2 regions of the Vibrio hyugaensis genome follow, and region 2 is predicted to be linked to the other one. Evidence: predicted binding sites of a transcription regulator. Region 2 holds the regulator's gene; the other holds the start of a gene.
The links. Region 2 encodes MetJ, which represses methionine synthesis genes. Its sites were predicted from a motif close to TTAGACNTNTANANGTCTAA; they were not measured.
Positions count from the first base shown of each region.

Region 1 (10,383 bases), 190 kb from region 2:
GTACTTCGACCTGCTTGAGCATGCTACCTACTGTAATATCAACCGGAGCATTGATCATTAGCCCCATCGCACCTTCTTCATTGTGCTCACAGACATAGATAACACTATTCTGAAAGTAGGGGTCTTTCATTCCCGGCATAGCAACTAAGAAATAGTTTGTGAGGTTCATTCTCATTTCGACCTTTCAGTAGGTACTTAAGCAAACGTCACGCACTGATATGTGCATGAGTTTGCTTAAGTTAATGTTCAACGCTCTCTATTAACTGTACTACAGTTTGAGTTATTCGCCTTTGATACGACGTTCGATCGCATCCATGAGCTTACCAGTGATAGAAATATCAAATGCTGCTTCAATTTCACGAATACACGTTGGGCTGGTGACGTTGATTTCCGTTAGCTTGTCGCCAATCACGTCAAGGCCAACAAAGATAAGACCTTTTTCTTTCAATGTTGGTGCGACGGCTTGTGCGATTTTTATGTCAGTTTCACTCAGTGGACGAGCTTCACCGGTACCACCAGCAGCCAAGTTGCCGCGCGTTTCGCCTTTTGCAGGGATACGAGCTAGGCAGTAAGGCATTGGTTCACCATCAACCACAAGAATACGCTTGTCACCATTGCTGATGTCAGGTACGAAGGTTTGCGCCATTGCGTAGTTTTGGCCGTGGTTAGTCAGCGTTTCGATGATCACAGATACGTTTGGATCGTTCTCTTTTACGCGGAAGATAGATGCACCACCCATGCCATCAAGTGGTTTTAGGATCACATCACCATGCTCTTCACGAAAAGCTTTAATCTTCTCTGCTTTTCGCGTCACGATAGTAGTTGGTGTGAGTTCAGGGAACCAAGCCGTGAACAGTTTCTCGTTACAGTCGCGTAGGCTTTGTGGTTTGTTAACGATCAGTGCACCTTGTTCTTCAGCACGTTCAAGGATGTAAGTCGCGTAGATGTACTCAGTGTCGAATGGAGGATCTTTACGCATCAGAACCGCATCTAACTCAGAAAGCTCGATCGTTTGCTCTGATTTGAATTCGTACCAGCCAGTTGGATCTTCTTTTAATTCAACCACTTTGGTATCCGCAATTGCTTTACCTTGGTCTAGATGAAGATCATTCATTTCCATGTAGTGGATTTCGTAACCGCGGCGCTGCGCTTCAAGCATCATGGCAAAGCTAGAGTCTTTCTTGATGTTAATGGACGAGATTGGGTCCATAACAATACCGAGTTTGATCATTGTTTTTCTCCGTTTTAACCAAGATCGCCGAAACGAACTTGTAAGGCTGTAATTGCGGTAAGAGCCGCGGTCTCGGTGCGCAGTACGCGAGGACCGAGTAACGTTTCTTCAAATTGATGTTCGCGTGTCATGCCGATTTCTTCTGAAGATAGGCCGCCTTCAGGGCCAATCAATAGCCGTACTTTTTCGACAGGCGTTGGCAGGGTATTGATTGAGTACTTCGCTCGTGGGTGAAGGTTCAGTTTTAAACCGTCGTACGCTTCTTGACACCACTCTTCCAAACTCATGATTGGACGGATCTCAGGCACGACATTGCGACCACATTGTTCACAAGCGCTCACTGCGATTTTTTGCCATTGAGCGAGTTTCTTCTCGAAGCGTTTTTGATCTAGCTTTACGCCACAACGTTCAGAGATAAGAGGTGTGATTGTATTAACACCAAGCTCAACAGACTTTTGGATCGTGAATTCCATCTTATCGCCGCGAGAAATAACCTGACCAAGATGCAGATCTAAAGGTGACTCAATGTTGCTTTCTACACGCTCGGTTAATTCAACCATCACATTCTTTTTCGTGACTTCACTAATCACGGCTGGAAATTCTGCGCCACTGCCATCGAAAAGGAGGACTTCTTGTCCCTCTTTCATGCGAAGGACTCGGCCAATGTGGCCTGCTGCATCTTCACTTAAAGCGAGTGCGCCAAGTTGTTGAATGGTTTCTGGATGATAAATTCGAGGGATACGCATCGTGTTTCGATTTCCTGCATACGCGAGTGTTTAGACACTAACATGGATGCTTTCCACCGAAAAAACAAGGGGCAAGAGGCGTTTCCATTTGCAGTAAATAGTTACGCCTCAATTAGCACAAGTTTGCCGCTGTATTTTTGAGGGGAATTACAGTGCTCGACAAGCCTCTTGTACAAATGGGTTATGGTTGCCTTGAACCTTTGAAATGCGCTCGTCACGCTCACATTCCCACTTGTCGACAGGGTAGGTTTTGTTCCACGCACTCATTAACTGAGTTTGTTGCTTAGACAGTTTGAAGCCGTACTCTTTGCTCATGTATAGGTAGGTGCGAGCAATCGAGCCACGAGCGCGGTCTGGTGGCATGACTTTACGTTGCTTGAAGTTAACCTGCATTTCGCAGCGGCCATAGCTGACACCGTCCATACCATTCCACTGACTGAAATTGTAATTAGAACGATCGCCGTTCACTTCCCCAATAGCTGGTGTCAGGTTATGAAGGTCGGCTTCCATTGATTTGAAAACTTTGTCGTTTCTTGTGCAGTTTTTGCGTCCGCCATCTTGCCAGCACTGACGCTGGTGGCCGAATTGCCAAGCTGGGACCACGTGTTCCCACTCGATGCGAGAAGCACGTTTTTCTTGTTTACGCACTTGGTAGCCACAAGAAGCAAGGTCCGGTACACCTTTCTTACCTTGCCAGTTGATATCACAGCCACAGTAGAAACTGGTTGGGTGATCTTTGTATATTTTAACCGCTTCACGTTTTGCCGCAGAGAAAGAGGTCGGTGGCGCAGCAATTACGGCACTAGAAAGCGCAAACAGGAATAAAGAGAACAGGTATTTCATGATTAAAGTCTTTATAAAGTATGACTTTATTCATTCTAACACGCAGAAATTAGCTTTAGTGATGAGTGTGTTAACAATAATGGGCAAAAAGAAGCCGTTTGAGAACGACAATCTCTGTTTTAGGAATCTGAATATTTCTATCGAGGAGAGTTAAGAGAGCTGAGTGCCAGTGAAGCTTAATGGTTTTCGACACTTTTGGCAGGAATAGACGGCCTCTTTACGCATGACTTTATTGTGGCGTCGAATTGAGAGCGGATAGGCGGTGCAAGCGCAGCGGTACTCAAAGGTCTTACCTTGCACAGAGGCGATATCGAAGCTGTGAGTTGTTTTAGCTGGCACGTTAAAAATGGCTTCCATCACACCTTGCCATTCTTTACCGTGAGGGCGAACACGACCGTATACTTGGTACGTAATGAGATGCGCTACTTCATGTGGTATCACTTCTTTTAGAAAAGCTTGCGGGTTTTCTTTAAAAAGCTTTGGATTTAGACGAACTTCATTCAATTGCAGATAAGCTTTGCCTGCCGCTTTACCACGAACATTAAATGTGACTGCGGGCACCGGAAAAGAACGTTTGAATGCTTGCTCCGCCTTCGTGATGCAACCTGCCATCACTTGTTTGGCTTTGTAGCTCAGCTCTATATCCACACTTACCTCATCATATTTAATAAAAAGCCCCCGCGTTTGCGAGGGCAGGATCATAACATCAGTTTTCTAAGGCGTGTGTTTTTTCTTAATCGTCGCATGGTAAGCATGCCAAGTACCATAACCGAGGATTGGCATGGTGAAGAGCATACCTATGCCGTACGTTGCAAAGCCAATTAAGATACCGCCACAAATGATGGCTGCCCATACGATCATCGCAGGAATGTTGGACTTCACAGCGTTAAAGCTGGTAAAGACGGCGGTCATCATGTCTACACGCCTTTCCATCATTAAAGGAATAGAAAAAGCAGAAATACTGAACACGATGCACGCTAATACCAAGCCAACTAGAGAGCCAATCACTAGGAAAGGCAAGAAGTCAGTCAGTGGCGCGCCTTGAACGGACGGATAAAGTGCATGAAGCAGAGCGGCAATTCGCATCCAGAAAATCATACATACCGCGAGCATTACAGCGAATGCCCATTGAGAAGTCGAATTTCGTCCAATGGCTTTCATTGAATGGAACAAGCTTGGTTTGTGTCCACGCTCTCTCTCCCAACTGGCGTCATATAAGCCTAGTGCTAGGAATGGGCCGATTAGCATGTAGACAATCAGACTCGGCATCACCACTAAGTGTGTGCCTTGCCATTGAACCAGAAGCACGATACCAATAGCGGCGGCCATAAAGCAGATGCCGTAAAAGGCACTAATGACTGGCATACGAACGAAGTCGTGCAGACCTAGTGAGAGCCAATGGAATGGGGCCGAAAGATTCACGGTATTGCACGGAATGGTTCTGGCATATTCGTTATCTGGGACTTCCTTTCGTTTATTTTGGAAGTCAGACGGATTCACGGTACGAGGCATAACTCCTCCTTGATTTATTCCCACGATGGCACCTAGGCCATAAAGGATGCCTGACTGACGTTTTCATTACTCTTTTCATCACGTGAGTCCGCATCTTATCTCTATACGTTATATGCGTCGGAAAGTGCATTTAACATTATGTTAACTATTGGCGGAGTTAGGGCAATTTACAAATAAATGCTGAATTTTTGTTCAAGAAAGAGATAGAAAAGAAAAAGGGAGGGGGAAACAAAAAGCCCCCGCCAAAGGCGAGGGCTTGATCGATTCTTGCGTGGCTCGATTACTTGATGCCAGCGAAATCGCGTAGAAGTGCTGCTTTATCAGTTGCTTCCCATGGGAACTCTTCGCGACCGAAGTGACCGTATGCTGCCGTCTGCTTATAGATAGGTTGAAGCAGGTTAAGCATTTCTTGTAGACCGTATGGACGTAGGTCGAAGTTTTGACGAACCGCTTCAATGATGATGTCGTGTGATACTTTCTCAGTACCGAACGTTTCAACCATGATAGACGTTGGATCAGCAACACCGATAGCGTATGAAAGTTGGATTTCACAACGGTCAGCCATGCCAGCTGCTACGATGTTTTTCGCTACGTAACGTGCCGCGTAAGCTGCTGAGCGGTCTACTTTTGATGGATCTTTACCAGAGAATGCACCGCCACCGTGACGAGCTGCACCGCCGTAGGTATCTACGATGATTTTACGACCAGTTAGACCACAGTCACCCATTGGACCACCGATAACGAAACGACCGGTTGGGTTGATGAAGAAGTTCGTGTCTTTAGTGATCCACTCTGAAGGCAATACTGGCTTGATGATCTCTTCCATCACTGCTTCACGTAGGTCTGGTGTTGTTACTGAATCACAGTGCTGAGTCGAAAGAACAACCGCATCAATACCAACAATCTTACCTTGGTCGTATTGGAACGTTACTTGAGATTTTGCATCTGGACGAAGGAAGTCTAGTTTACCGCTCTTACGAACTTCAGCTTGCTTCTTAACAAGTAGGTGAGAGTAAGTAATTGGAGCTGGCATTAGGATTTCAGTTTCGTTTGTTGCGTAACCAAACATGATGCCTTGGTCGCCCGCGCCTTGCTCTTTAGGGTCTGCTTTATCAACACCTTGGTTGATGTCTGGAGACTGCTTACCGATGGTGTTTAGAACCGCACACGAGTTCGCGTCGAAGCCCATATCAGAGTGAACGTAACCAATTTCACGAACAGTTTCACGAGTGATTTCTTCAATATCAACCCATGCCGACGTTGTTACTTCACCGCCAACCATAACCATGCCGGTTTTAACGTAAGTCTCACAAGCAACACGTGCTTTTGGGTCTTGCTCAAGAATTGCATCAAGAACTGCGTCAGAGATTTGGTCTGCGATTTTATCTGGATGACCTTCTGATACCGACTCAGAAGTGAACAGGTGCTTAGCCATGATAGCTCCAATCTTAAGGTTTACTCATGGCCAACTAACGCAAGCTTGCCACGAAAAATACAATACAGTTTGTAGGTGTTTCTACATCTAGACGTCTATTTTAAATTGCCGTGTTCGAATTACAAGTTCTTTTTCCAATCCAATTCATCTGACTTATTACCCAATCGTTTGCTTGAAGGATGATGAATTTATAGAAAAATGCAGACAATCAGCGAAAAGATTGAGTTAAAACCTCAAAAATGGTGAGTAAAACGTTTGCAGTCGGAATTTGGCTCTGAGAGAATATTGCGGCGCTTTTATCCCTTCTTAGTAAGATAAAAGCGCCCACATTCCTTTATCAATTCGCTTAATGCACTCAGGAGCAGACATGTCTTCTCGTAAACATCTGGCAAATGCAATCCGCGCTCTTAGCATGGATGGTGTTCAACAAGCTAACTCTGGCCACCCAGGCGCACCTATGGGTATGGCTGATATCGCTGAAGTTCTTTGGCGTTCTCACCTAAACCACAACCCAGCTAACCCAGAGTGGGCAGACCGCGACCGTTTCGTGCTGTCTAACGGCCACGGCTCTATGCTGATTTACTCTCTACTGCACCTGAGCGGTTACGAGCTGTCTATCGACGATCTTAAAAACTTCCGTCAGCTTCACTCTAAGACTCCTGGTCACCCGGAGTACGGCTACGCACCAGGTATCGAAACAACGACTGGTCCTCTAGGTCAAGGCATCACCAACGCGGTTGGTATGGCAATGGCTGAGAAAGCGCTAGCGGCACAGTTCAATAAAGAAGGTCACGACATTGTTGACCACTTCACTTACGTGTTCATGGGCGACGGCTGTCTAATGGAAGGTATCTCGCATGAAGCATGTTCTCTTGCAGGTACACTAGGTCTAGGTAAACTGATCGCATTCTGGGATGACAACGGTATTTCTATCGACGGTCACGTAGAAGGTTGGTTCTCTGACGATACACCTAAGCGTTTTGAAGCGTACGGTTGGCACGTTATCCCTGCTGTAGATGGTCACGATTCTGAAGCGATCAATGCTGCTATTGAAGCGGCAAAAGCAGACCCTCGTCCTACGCTGATCTGTACTAAAACCATCATCGGTTTTGGTTCTCCAAACAAATCAGGTTCACACGACTGTCACGGTGCGCCACTAGGTGCAGACGAAATCGCAGCAGCACGTGAGTTCCTAGGTTGGGAACACCCTGCATTTGAAATCCCAGCAGACGTATACGCTGAGTGGGATGCAAAACCAGCAGGTTCTGAGAAAGAAGCGGCTTGGAATGCGAAGTTTGAAGCATACGCAGCGGCTTACCCAGCAGAAGCGGCAGAGCTTAAACGTCGTTTAAACGGCGAACTTCCTGCAGAGTGGGAAGAAAAAGCGAGCCAAATTATTGCGGATCTTCAATCTAATCCAGCGAACATTGCATCACGTAAAGCATCTCAAAACGCACTAGAAGCGTTCGGTCAAATGCTTCCTGAATTCATGGGTGGCTCTGCTGACCTAGCGCCTTCTAACCTAACCATGTGGTCAGGTTCTAAGTCTCTAGATGCGAACGACTTCTCTGGTAACTACATCCATTACGGTGTACGTGAGTTCGGTATGACAGCGATCATGAACGGTATCGCGCTACACGGTGGTTTCGTTCCTTACGGCGCAACATTCCTAATGTTCATGGAATACGCTCGTAACGCTATGCGTATGGCTGCTCTGATGAAAGTTCAGAACATCCAAGTTTACACGCACGACTCTATCGGCCTTGGCGAAGATGGCCCAACTCACCAACCGGTTGAGCAAATGGCTTCACTACGTCTGACTCCAAACATGAGCACATGGCGTCCATGTGACCAAGTTGAATCTGCAGTAGCATGGAAACTGGCGATTGAGCGTAAAGATGCGCCAACTGCACTTATCTTCTCTCGTCAAAACCTAGCGCAACAAGATCGTGATGCTGCGCAAGTTGCGAACATCGCAAAAGGTGCTTACATCCTGAAAGACAGCGATGGTAAGCCTGAGCTAATCCTAATCGCGACAGGTTCTGAAGTTGAGCTAGTAGTGAAAGCTGCTGAGCAACTAACGGCTGAAGGTAAGAAAGTACGCGTTGTTTCAATGCCATCAACAGATGCATTCGACAAGCAAGACGCTGCTTACCGTGAATCTGTACTACCATCAGACGTAACGGCACGTATCGCGGTAGAAGCGGGCATTGCTGACTTCTGGTACAAGTACGTTGGTTTCGACGGCCGCATCATCGGTATGACAACCTTCGGTGAGTCTGCGCCGGCTGACCAGCTGTTCGAAATGTTTGGTTTCACTGTAGAAAACGTAGTGAACACAGCACAAGAATTGCTAGCGTAATTTCGCGTTATAAATGAAAAACCGAGCGTTAATGCTCGGTTTTTTTGTGCCTATTCAAATTCTTTTCCCCAGTTGTCTTTCTTTTTGTGTCCACATTCCTTACAGGTGACATAGCGATCCATATCGTAATAGTGGCCGCCATTTAGCAAGGTATGAGCCCAAAGCTTTAACGTTCCAAGAATCGATTTATCCGTATCATAAACTACTTGGCTTACGGACCAGCACTTCAGAGTGTGGTGTTTCTCTATTGCATCGCTTACAAAAGTGAGCAGCGGGAAAACCTGACATACGCATTTCCTTTTGGTGGTAAAACAAGGAGTTAAAGTGCCAAGTGAAATACGCGAGGTCAGAAATGAATATATTGGCAATGTGAATATATCGTGAAGTGAAAAGATAGTTTACCGCGAGTGAGATCACTTACTTAATGCGTTCTGCCTTCGTATCAGGTACTATCTGTGACACGAATTTTTGGTGAGGCGAGGGAGAAATGCTAAAGGTTGCGATCAATGGATTTGGACGTATCGGTCGTAATGTACTGCGAGCAGTATATGAGAGCGGTAAACACCAACAAATTAAGGTTGTCGCTGTCAATGAGCTTGCACAACCAGAAGCAATGGCCCATCTTCTGCAATATGACACCAGTCATGGCCGCTTCGGAAAGAAAATCTCTCACGATCAAGAACATCTTTATGTTCATCATGACAGTGGTGAATATGACCCCATTCGAATCCTTCACCTCGCTGAAATTGACCTGTTGCCATGGCGCGATTTAGAGGTCGATATTGTCTTAGACTGCACTGGCGTATTTGGCTCACAAGCGGATGGCTTAGCTCATATTGAAGCAGGTGCAGAGAAAATCCTGTTTTCTCACCCTGGTGCAAATGACCTCGACAACACCATCATTTATGGCGTGAACCATGAAACGTTAAAAGGCGAGCATCGCATTGTTTCTAATGGCTCGTGTACGACGAATTGTATCGTTCCAATTATTAAAGTCTTAGATGAAGCCTTTGGCATTGAGTCGGGCACCATTACTACTATTCACTCATCAATGAACGATCAGCAGGTGATTGACGCTTATCATAATGATTTACGTCGTACTCGTGCTGCCAGTCAATCCATCATTCCTGTCGATACTAAGTTGCATAAGGGAATTGAAAGAATCTTCCCGAAATTTTCCAACAAATTCGAAGCCATTTCGGTTCGAGTTCCGACAGTTAACGTCACTGCGATGGATTTAAGTGTCACAATTAGTACAAATGTGAAAGTTAATGACGTAAATCAAACCATTGTTAACGCATCTCAGTGTACATTACGTAACATTGTTGACTATACTGAATCGCCGCTCGTTTCCATCGACTTTAACCATGATCCCCACAGTGCCATTGTGGATGGAACTCAGACTAGAGTGAGCAACGGGCAACTCGTAAAAATGCTTGTTTGGTGCGATAACGAATGGGGCTTTGCTAACCGGATGCTGGATACCGCTTTAGCAATGCAAGCTTCTTCACAAGTGGAGCCTTAATGGTGAGGAAGCGATGGAGAAATTTTTTATTTTAAGCCTTGAAATAAATCTGACGTATCTCCATATCAATAACCAGTTTGAAGAATTAACGGGCTTGGCAGGATTGCCGAGTTTTTAAAAACTTTAATTATTTAATATTTGAGAGGACACATCATGTCTGTAATCAAGATGACTGACCTGGATCTTGCAGGTAAACGTGTATTTATCCGTGCTGACCTAAACGTGCCAGTAAAAGACGGTAAAGTAACTTCTGATGCACGTATCATCGCATCTCTTCCAACTATCAAGCACTGTCTAGAAGCAGGCGCTAAAGTAATGGTTACTTCTCACCTAGGTCGCCCAACTGAAGGTGAATACGCTGAAGAGTTCTCTCTACAACCAGTAGTTAACTACCTAAACGACGCACTAGATTGCGAAGTTAAACTAGCGAAAGATTACCTAAACGGTCTAGAACTAAACGCTGGTGAGCTAGTTGTTCTTGAAAACGTTCGCTTTAACAAAGGCGAGAAGAAAAACGAAGAAGAACTGTCTAAGCAATACGCTGCTCTATGTGACATCTTCGTAATGGACGCATTCGGTACCGCTCACCGTGCACAAGCATCTACTCACGGTGTAGGCATGCACGCAGACGTAGCATGTGCGGGTCCTCTACTAGCTAACGAACTAGAAGCACTAGGTAAAGCAATGGACAAGCCTGCTCGTCCAATGGTTGCTATCGTAGGTGGTTCA
Region 1 is NZ_CP025794.1:2,715,260-2,725,642, forward strand. It holds gene C1S74_RS13460 (YqgE/AlgH family protein) at 1-169, opposite strand, end outside; gene gshB (glutathione synthase) at 281-1,231, opposite strand; gene rsmE (16S rRNA (uracil(1498)-N(3))-methyltransferase) at 1,246-1,977, opposite strand; gene endA (deoxyribonuclease I) at 2,125-2,820, opposite strand; gene C1S74_RS13480 (SprT family zinc-dependent metalloprotease) at 2,971-3,468, opposite strand; gene C1S74_RS13485 (DUF2189 domain-containing protein) at 3,535-4,332, opposite strand; gene metK (methionine adenosyltransferase) at 4,613-5,767, opposite strand; gene tkt (transketolase) at 6,135-8,129, shown strand; partial or broken gene C1S74_RS13500 (hypothetical protein) at 8,180-8,417, opposite strand; gene epd (erythrose-4-phosphate dehydrogenase) at 8,617-9,654, shown strand; gene C1S74_RS13510 (phosphoglycerate kinase) at 9,808-10,383, shown strand, end outside.
Region 1: the regulator MetJ is predicted to act here: its motif matches at 5,847-5,866, upstream of metK (methionine adenosyltransferase).

Region 2 (10,383 bases):
TGATGTCTTGCTGATTGAAGAGGCGGTTTATGCCGCTAACCCTCAACATAAAGCATTTACAAAGGTAAAAGGCCCCGCAGTGTTTGCTTTACAGAGTGATATCGAAGCTCGCGGAATCACCAATCGTATAAGCCCGTCTATTACCGTTATAAACTATTCAGGTTTTGTCGAACTCACGACAAAACAGGCGAAATCTCTGACTTGGGATTAGCCCTTTATTCCTGTCGATTGAGCTTTACGGACGAATTACCCTAATTGAACAAAAAAGATCCGTATATTTCTTGACACACCTCTCACTGCTGCATAGAATTTTGCGTCCCTAACTGCCAAGAGTCGTTAGGGATAGATTTTTCACAAAGCTTACTTTCAAGTAAATCAGGAGCTAGTTAATGGCAACTATTAACCAGTTGGTACGTAAGCCACGTGCAAAGCAAGTTGTTAAAAGCAACGTGCCTGCACTAGAAGCGTGCCCACAAAAACGTGGTGTATGTACTCGTGTTTACACAACTACACCTAAAAAACCTAACTCAGCACTTCGTAAAGTTTGTCGTGTACGTCTGACAAACGGCTTCGAAGTTACATCGTACATCGGCGGTGAAGGTCACAACCTTCAAGAGCACAGTGTTGTACTAATCCGTGGCGGTCGTGTAAAAGACCTTCCGGGTGTACGTTACCACACTGTTCGCGGTGCACTTGACTGTGCTGGCGTTAACGACCGTAAACAAGGTCGTTCTAAGTACGGTGTGAAGCGTCCTAAGTCTTAATGGATTCCGTTAAGTAAGGCCAAACACTAAATTATTTTTAATTTTTTGAAAAAACTGAAAAGTTTTGGATAAAACCTGAAGAAGACAACGGAGAAAATCCATGCCACGTCGTCGCGTCATTGGTCAGCGTAAGATCCTTCCAGATCCAAAGTTCAAATCTGAACTGCTGGCAAAATTCGTTAACATCCTAATGGTTGACGGTAAAAAATCTACTGCAGAGAAAATTGTTTACACTGCACTAGATTCTATGGCTGAAAAGTCTGGTAAAGACCACTTAGCTATTTTTGAAGAAGCTCTTGAAAATGTTCGCCCAGCGGTAGAAGTTAAATCTCGCCGTGTAGGTGGTTCAACTTACCAAGTACCTGTAGAAGTTCGTCCGGTTCGCCGTAACGCACTTGCTATGCGTTGGTTGGTTGAAGCTGCGCGTAAGCGTGGTGAAAAATCTATGGCTCAACGCCTAGCAGCTGAAATGCTAGACGCGTCTGAGAACAAAGGTACTGCGGTTAAGAAACGTGAAGACGTTCACCGCATGGCTGACGCAAACAAAGCGTTCGCACATTACCGTTGGTAATACCTTTTCAGTGCTGCAAGGTTCCTTGCAGCACTTCTTTAGTTCCTATGCCTATGCTAGGAACTATTGCTATATCTAGGGGATAGCATTTTTAGCTATAGCAATAGTCCCTATCTCTAAGTTAAGAGGATTCAATCGTGGCTCGCAAAACTCCTATTGAGCGCTACCGTAATATCGGTATCTGTGCTCACGTAGATGCTGGTAAAACAACCACTACTGAACGTATTTTGTTCTACACTGGTCTGTCTCATAAAATCGGTGAAGTTCACGATGGCGCAGCAACCATGGACTGGATGGAGCAGGAGCAGGAACGTGGTATCACTATCACTTCAGCTGCAACTACTACTTTCTGGCGTGGTATGGAAGCACAATTCCAAGAGCACCGCGTAAATATCATTGATACCCCTGGACACGTTGACTTTACTATCGAAGTAGAACGCTCTTTGCGTGTACTTGATGGTGCAGTAGTTGTGTTCTGTGGCTCATCTGGTGTTGAACCTCAATCTGAAACTGTATGGCGTCAAGCTGACAAGTACCACGTTCCACGTATGGTGTTTGTAAACAAGATGGACCGTGCAGGCGCAGACTTCCTACGTGTTGTGGACCAAATCAAAAACCGTCTTGGTGCGAACCCTGTTCCAATCCAACTGAACGTTGGTGCAGAAGAAGGCTTCCGTGGTGTTATCGACCTAATCAAGATGAAGATGATCAACTGGAGTGAAGCCGACCAAGGCATGTCGTTCACATACGACGAAATTCCAGCAGACATGCAAGAGCTTGCTGAAGAGTGGCGCAACAACTTGGTTGAAGCGGCAGCGGAAGCAACTGAAGAGCTAATGGACAAGTACCTTGAAGAAGGTGAGCTGACTGAAGCTGAGATCAAACAAGCTCTACGTACTCGTACACTAAACAATGAAATCGTACTGGCTACTTGTGGTAGTGCGTTTAAAAACAAAGGTGTTCAAGCAGTACTAGATGCAGTGATTGAATTCTTGCCATCGCCAATCGACGTACCTGCAATTAAAGGTATCGACGAAAAAGAGAACGAAGTTGAACGTCACGCAGACGATAACGAACCGTTCTCAGCTCTAGCATTCAAGATCGCGACTGACCCATTTGTGGGGACGCTAACTTTCATGCGTGTTTACTCCGGTGTTGTGAACTCAGGTGATGCTGTTTACAACTCAGTAAAAGAGAAGAAAGAGCGTTTTGGTCGTATCGTTCAGATGCATGCAAACAAGCGTGAAGAAGTAAAAGAAGTTCGCGCTGGTGATATCGCAGCTGCTATCGGTCTGAAAGACGTGACAACAGGTGACACGCTATGTGACCAGAACCACAAAGTGATTCTGGAACGCATGGAATTCCCTGAGCCAGTAATTCAGATCGCAGTAGAACCTCGTTCTAAAGCAGACCAAGAGAAAATGGGTGTCGCGCTAGGTAAACTGGCTGCGGAAGATCCATCATTCCGCGTGGAAACGGACGACGAAACAGGTCAGACTCTGATCTCTGGTATGGGTGAACTTCACCTAGATATCATCGTTGATCGTATGAAGCGTGAATTCAGCGTTGACTGTAACGTTGGTAAACCTCAGGTTGCTTACCGTGAAACCATTCGTGGTTCTGCGGAAGTGGAAGGCAAGTTCGTTCGTCAATCTGGCGGTCGCGGTCAATACGGTCACGTATGGATCAAACTTGAGCCTTCAGAACCTGGTGAAGGTTTCGTATTCGTAGACGAGATCGTGGGTGGTGTGGTTCCTAAGGAATACATCAGCTCGGTATCGAAAGGTATCGAAGAGCAAATGAATAGCGGTGTTCTAGCGGGTTACCCTGTTCTAGACATTAAAGCTACACTATTCGACGGCTCTTACCACGATGTTGACTCAAGCGAGATGGCGTTCAAGATCGCTGGCTCGATGGCATTCAAGAAAGGTTCATTAGAAGCACAGCCAGTGATTCTAGAGCCAATGATGAATGTCGAAGTAACTACTCCGGAAGACTGGATGGGTGACGTTGTTGGTGACCTAAACCGTCGTCGCGGTATGATCGAAGGTATGGATGAAGGTGTGGCTGGTCTTAAGATCATCCGTGCTCAAGTTCCTCTATCTGAGATGTTTGGTTACGCAACGGACCTACGTTCTGCAACTCAAGGCCGTGCTTCTTACTCTATGGAGTTTAATGAGTACGCTGAAGTGCCGAAGACCTTTGCAGAAGCCATCATGGCTGAGCGTGGTTACTAATTGACGATTGAACCACAAAAAGTTTACGACTTTTTGCTAGATCAAGCCGTCGAAATATTGCGCTAACGGACGTTGGCGCATAAAATAACAATTTCTGGCGCGTCGGGATCAATAATGATCACGGCGAATCATAACTAGGAAGGAACACGATTGTGTCTAAAGAAAAATTTGAACGTGTAAAACCGCACGTAAACGTTGGTACTATCGGCCACGTTGACCACGGTAAAACAACTCTAACTGCAGCTATCTGTACAACACTTGCTAAAGTATACGGCGGTGCTGCTCGTGACTTCGCATCTATCGATAACGCTCCAGAAGAGCGTGAGCGCGGTATCACAATCGCTACTTCTCACGTAGAGTACGACACTCCAACTCGTCACTACGCACACGTAGACTGTCCAGGACACGCGGATTATGTTAAAAACATGATCACTGGTGCTGCACAGATGGACGGTGGTATCCTAGTTGTTGCTGCGACAGATGGTCCAATGCCACAAACTCGTGAGCACATCCTACTAGGCCGTCAGGTTGGTATCCCTTACATCATCGTATTCATGAACAAATGTGACATGGTTGACGATGAAGAGCTACTAGAACTAGTAGAAATGGAAGTTCGTGAGCTTCTATCTGAGTACGATTTCCCAGGTGATGATCTACCAGTTATCCAAGGTTCTGCTCTAGGCGCTCTAAACGGCGACGAGCAATGGGAAGCTAAGATTGTAGAACTAGCTGAAGCGCTAGATTCATACATCCCTGAACCAGAGCGTGCAGTAGATATGCCATTCCTAATGCCTATCGAAGACGTATTCTCAATCCAAGGTCGTGGTACAGTAGTAACTGGCCGTATCGAACGTGGTATCCTAAACGTAGGTGACGAAGTTGCTATCGTAGGTATCAAAGACACTACTACTACTACATGTACTGGTGTTGAAATGTTCCGTAAGCTTCTAGACGAAGGTCGTGCTGGTGAGAACGTTGGTGCACTTCTACGTGGTACTAAGCGTGACGAAGTTGAACGTGGTCAAGTACTAGCTAAGCCTGGTTCAATCACTCCACACACTAAGTTCGAGTCAGAAGTATACGTACTTTCTAAAGACGAAGGCGGCCGTCATACTCCGTTCTTCAAAGGCTACCGTCCACAGTTCTACTTCCGTACAACTGACGTAACTGGTGATATCTCTCTACCAGAAGGCGTAGAAATGGTAATGCCTGGCGACAACATCCAAATGCAAGTTGAGCTAATCGCTCCTATCGCTATGGATGAAGGCCTACGTTTCGCTATCCGTGAAGGTGGCCGTACTGTAGGTGCTGGTGTTGTTGCTAAGATCTTCGATTAATTCTTACTGAATTAATCGTAATCTTGCACTCTTCTTCGATTTGAAGAAAGCGCTAGAAAAGGGGAAGCTAAGGCTTCCCTTTTTTATATCTGCTATTCCTCTTTTCAATATGGTTATAAGCCAGTCATTCTTAGTCATGCGTTTTGTTTATGAAAAACATGGTCTTAGTTTTACCTAACTTCCTCTTCTTTTTGAGTACCCCGCTAAGTCACTGAAAGCCGCCAAAATAGTTCAAATCGTTATAACAAAACGTTCTGTAATTCGCTTTAATACAACTGGTAACAAGAACGATTCTTGTTTATATTTCATTCCATAGTGAAATTTAAAGGTAGTGAATATGTACGTTTGTCTTTGCCATGGCGTCTCTGACAAGAAAATTAGGAAGTTGGCGATAGATGAAGGCGTAACAGATATAAAAGGAATTAAAAGATGTACGGCATTGGGAAGTCAATGCGGCAAGTGCATCAAGCAAGCGAAAGAAATTTTAGCTGAAACAGAATACCTAATACTGAAACAAGCTAGCTAAATATTAGCTAAGCCTTTTTGACACCTTCTCATTTGCTTCTACATTTAAATGAAGCCAAAGAGGAGGGTTTTGCCATGAAAGGCGATCCAATCATTATTCAACATCTCAATAAGATACTCGGTAACGAGCTCATCGCGATCAACCAATATTTTCTTCATGCCCGTATGTACAAAGACTGGGGATTAAAGCATCTCGCAGATAAGGAATACCACGAGTCGATCGATGAAATGAAACATGCTGATCACTTGATCGAGCGTATTCTGTTCCTTGAGGGGTTACCTAATTTACAAGACCTCGGCAAACTGATGATCGGTGAAGACACCAAAGAAATGCTTGAGTGTGACCTTAAACTTGAGATGGCCGCCATTCCAGATTTGAAAGATGCCATCGCTTATGCTGAGGATATTCGCGATTATGTCTCTAGAGATCTGTTTCAAGATATTCTCGAAGACGAAGAAGAGCACGTTGACTGGCTTGAGACTCAACTCGGTTTGATCCAGATGTCAGGTATAGAAAATTACCTACAAGCACAATATGTCGATGAAGAGTGAGATTATATTTCGCTGTTTTCCTATCCAAACCAAGTGATAAAAAGAGCACCTGACCTGTAAACAGGGTGCTCATCACTAATATCTGGTCTAATCTCTTTTATTATCGGCCCTTTTAAGGATATCGCTCGCAATCTAGCCTATGAAGTTTGACTTCTATCCTTTAGAATTTATTCCCCCTTACCGAAAAATAACAAAGAGAAACGATCCATGTCTGAAGACAATCGCCAAGAAGTCACCCCAGAAGAAGAACGCCGCCAACAAGCATTGGATTACCATGCATATCCAACCCCAGGAAAAATTGCCGTAGAGCTAACTAAGCCTGCTGAAACTGCAAATGACCTTGCTCTTGCATACAGCCCTGGTGTTGCAGAGCCTGTACGTGAAATCGCACAGAACGCTGACAACGTGTATAAGTACACAGCGAAGGGCAACATGGTTGCGGTTATTTCTAACGGCACGGCTATTCTTGGTCTTGGTAATCTTGGCCCGCTGGCTTCTAAACCAGTAATGGAAGGTAAAGCGCTATTGTTCAAACGCTTTGCTGGTTTAGACTCAATTGATATCGAAGTAAAACACCGCACGATCGACGAATTTGTCGACACAGTAGCAAACATTGCTGATACATTCGGTGGTATCAACCTAGAAGATATCAAAGCACCAGATTGTTTTGAGATTGAAAAGCGTCTGATTGAGCGTTGTGACGTGCCAGTATTCCATGACGATCAACACGGTACAGCGATCGTAACGGCAGCAGGTATGTTGAATGCAATCGAGCTGCAAGGTAAGAAGCTCGAAGACTCCACGATTGTTTGTTTAGGCGCGGGTGCGGCGGCAGTCGCGTGTATGGAGCTATTGATCAAATGTGGCGCGATGCGCGAGAAGATCTATATGCTGGATCGTAAAGGGGTGATCCACACGCGTCGTGATGATCTCAATGAATACAAACAGCTGTTTGCTAACAACACAGATAAGCGCACGTTGGAAGATGTGATTGAAGGTGCGGATCTTTTCTTGGGCGTATCGGGTCCAAATCTACTACCTGCAGAAGCATTGAAGCTCATGGCAGACAAGCCAGTTGTGTTCGCATGTTCAAACCCAGATCCAGAAATCAAACCTGAATTGGCTCACGAAGTGCGTGATGACTTGATCATGGGTACAGGTCGCAGTGACTACCCGAACCAAGTAAACAACGTATTGTGTTTCCCATTCATCTTCCGTGGCGCATTGGATGTTCGTGCAAGCGAGATCAATGATGAAATGAAACTGGCTGCGGTTGAAGCGATTCGTGAATTGGCGAAAGAGCCAGTACCGGAAGCGGTATTAAAAGCAGCTGGCGTCGATAAGCTAGAGTTCGGAACTGACTACATCATTCCAAAGCCAATGGATTCACGCCTACTACCACGCGTGGCAAAAGCGGTGGCTCAAGCTGCGGTTGACTCTGGTGTGGCACGTATTGAAATGCCAGAGAATTACATGGCTCAATAGTGGTAAAGTAAAATTTAAAAATAAAAAAGGGACGCTCTCGCGTCCCTTTTTTTGTTCTTGGAAACCGTCCCCAGCACAGTTTCTATCATCGACGAATTTGTAAGCAATTATTCTTCGTCGAATGCTTCGAATTCGATTCCCATCGCTGTCATGATTGCTTTTGCTTCGGTAGGAATATCGTCTGGACGGTCTTTACGCAAATCTTCATCAGTTGGCAGTGGTTGACCTGTGTAAGCGTGTAGGAACGCTTCACACAGTAGTTCACTGTTAGTCGCATGGCGTAAGTTGTTGATCTGGCGGCGTGTTCGCTCATCAGTCAGCACTTTTAAAACTTTTAGCGGGATTGAGACGGTAATCTTTTTTACTTGTTCGCTTTTTTTACCGTGCTCAGCATACGGGCTAATGTATTCGCCATTCCAGTCAGCCATTGCGCACCTTCATTAATGTAATAAGTTAGAAAAATAAATATAGGTGCTGATTTTAGCTGCATTTACTGCCATAAGCAAAGACATATGGACGTCTAGAAGTGTTGACGTCTTATTTTTAGACAAGTAAAGTGAGGTTAATAGTTAGGGAAGAGTGTTAATCAATTGAGCAATACAAGCTAGATATAGCGCATTCCCATTTAGATGTCACCACCCGTGAAAGGATACACCCATGAGCACCCGTAAGCCTGCGACCATTGCTGTACGCACTGGTATCGAGTCAGACAGCCAATACAACGCTGTTGTACCACCTATTTACCTTTCTACTAACTATGGCTTCCCTGCATTCGGTGAAGTGCCTCAATACGATTATACCCGTTCTGGTAACCCTAACCGAGGTTTACTAGAGCAAGCATTGTACGAGCTTGAATCAGGCAAAGGAGCGGTTGTCACTAACTGTGGTACATCAGCATTAAACCTTTGGGTATCGACGTTTCTTGGTCCTGATGATCTAATTGTAGCGCCGCACGATTGCTACGGCGGTACGTATCGTCTGTTTAATACTCGTGCAAACAAAGGTGACTTTAAAGTGCAGTTTGTCGATCAGTCGGATCAGCAAGCTCTGGATGCGGCGATTGCGAAAAAGCCAAAGCTAATCTTGTTAGAGACGCCGTCAAACCCGCTTGTGCGCGTGGTTGATATTGCTGCAGTGTGTGAAAAAGCAAAACAAGTCGGCGCTCTAGTCGCAGTGGACAATACTTTTTTAACTCCGGTGTACCAAAAGCCTTTGGAGCTAGGTGCGGATTTTGTTATCCACTCCACGACGAAATACATTAACGGTCACTCCGACGTTATTGGTGGTGTGGTGATCACCAAGAGTGAAGAGCATGCAGAAGAGCTGGCGTGGTGGGGCAATTGCATTGGGGCGACGGGAACACCATTCGACAGTTACATGACATTAAGAGGAATTCGCACGCTGGGTGCGCGGATGCGAGTTCATGAAGAAAGCTCTCAAGATGTACTTGCTTACTTACAGACTCAATCGTTAGTTGCACAGATTTATCACCCAAGTTTGCCAGAGCATCCTGGACATGACATCGCCAAGAAGCAGCAATCCGGTTTTGGCTCTATGTTGAGCTTCGAATTCGCAGGATCATTTGAACAGCTCAAAGTGTTTGTAAAAGAGCTGGAATTGTTTTCGTTAGCTGAGTCCTTGGGTGGGGTTGAAAGCTTGATTTGTCATCCTGCATCGATGACACATCGCGCGATGGGGGAAGCGGCATTAGCTGAAGCTGGCGTTTCTCAACAGTTACTGCGCTTATCCGTTGGTCTTGAAGATGCACAGGATTTGATCGCCGATCTTGAGCAAGCATTTTTAAAAGCAGCACAGTAATCGGGAGAGAAAAAAGTCATGAGTGTACAACGTCAGCTGCATAAATTTGGCGGCAGCAGTTTAGCCAACCCCGAATGCTATTTACGTGTGGTTGAAATACTAAAAGAGTATTCAGCCGAAAATGATTTAGTCGTGGTGTCTGCGGCAGGGAAAACCACCAATCGCTTGATCGAGTTTCTTGAAGGTTTAGATAAAGACGGTCGTGTTGCGCATGAAGCGTTACAAAGCTTGAGACAATTCCAAACTGAATTAGTAGAAGCTTTGTTAACAGGTGAGGCACAGACGCAACTACTTGCTTCCCTTCAAGATGAATTCAGTACTCTAGCAGAATTAACGGCTCCGTTAACAGAAGCTCAAAAAGCCGCAGTGCTTGGACATGGTGAGGTATGGTCTTCACGCTTACTCGCTGCATTGTTATCGCAACAGAGTTTGCCAGCGGTTGCACAAGACTCTCGCGCATTTCTGCGTGCAGAAGTAGGTACACAACCAGAAGTCGACCGCGCTCGTTCTTACGCTCTAATTAAAGAAGCGTTGGCACAACATAATCATCAGCGAGTGATTATCACAGGGTTTATGGCACAGAATGAGGCGGGAGAGACAGTACTGTTAGGCCGTAATGGTTCTGATTACTCGGCTACGGTTATTGGTGCACTGGCAGAAGTTAGTACTGTTACTATCTGGAGTGATGTCGCAGGTGTGTATAGTGCGGACCCACGTTTAGTCTCTGATGCATGCTTGTTGCCCCTACTGCGTTTAGATGAAGCAAGTGAACTTGCTCGTTTAGCAGCTCCGGTATTGCACAGTCGCACGCTTCAACCTGTTGCTCAAAGTACGATGGATTTGAACCTCAAATGCAGCTATCAACCGGAGTCTGGCTCAACCAGAATTGAGCGTGTATTAGCATCTGGTCGTGGCGCTAAAATCATTACCTCTCTTGATGAAGTGTTACTCGTGCAACTTTCATTTGTGCATGGTCATGATTTTGAGCGAGCGCAGAAAGAAGTGTTGCAAGCGTTAAAGCGCGCTCAATTAGAGCCACTAGCATTTGAAGCGCAAGAAGACCAACAAACATTGCGCTTGGCGTACACGGCCGA
Region 2 is NZ_CP025794.1:2,522,509-2,532,891, forward strand. It holds gene tusB (sulfurtransferase complex subunit TusB) at 1-211, shown strand, start outside; gene rpsL (30S ribosomal protein S12) at 390-764, shown strand; gene rpsG (30S ribosomal protein S7) at 865-1,335, shown strand; gene fusA (elongation factor G) at 1,473-3,572, shown strand; gene tuf (elongation factor Tu) at 3,725-4,909, shown strand; gene C1S74_RS12520 ((2Fe-2S)-binding protein) at 5,247-5,435, shown strand; gene bfr (bacterioferritin) at 5,510-5,986, shown strand; gene C1S74_RS12530 (malic enzyme-like NAD(P)-binding protein) at 6,194-7,471, shown strand; gene metJ (met regulon transcriptional regulator MetJ) at 7,579-7,899, opposite strand; gene C1S74_RS12540 (O-succinylhomoserine (thiol)-lyase) at 8,129-9,289, shown strand; gene C1S74_RS12545 (bifunctional aspartate kinase/homoserine dehydrogenase II) at 9,308-10,383, shown strand, end outside.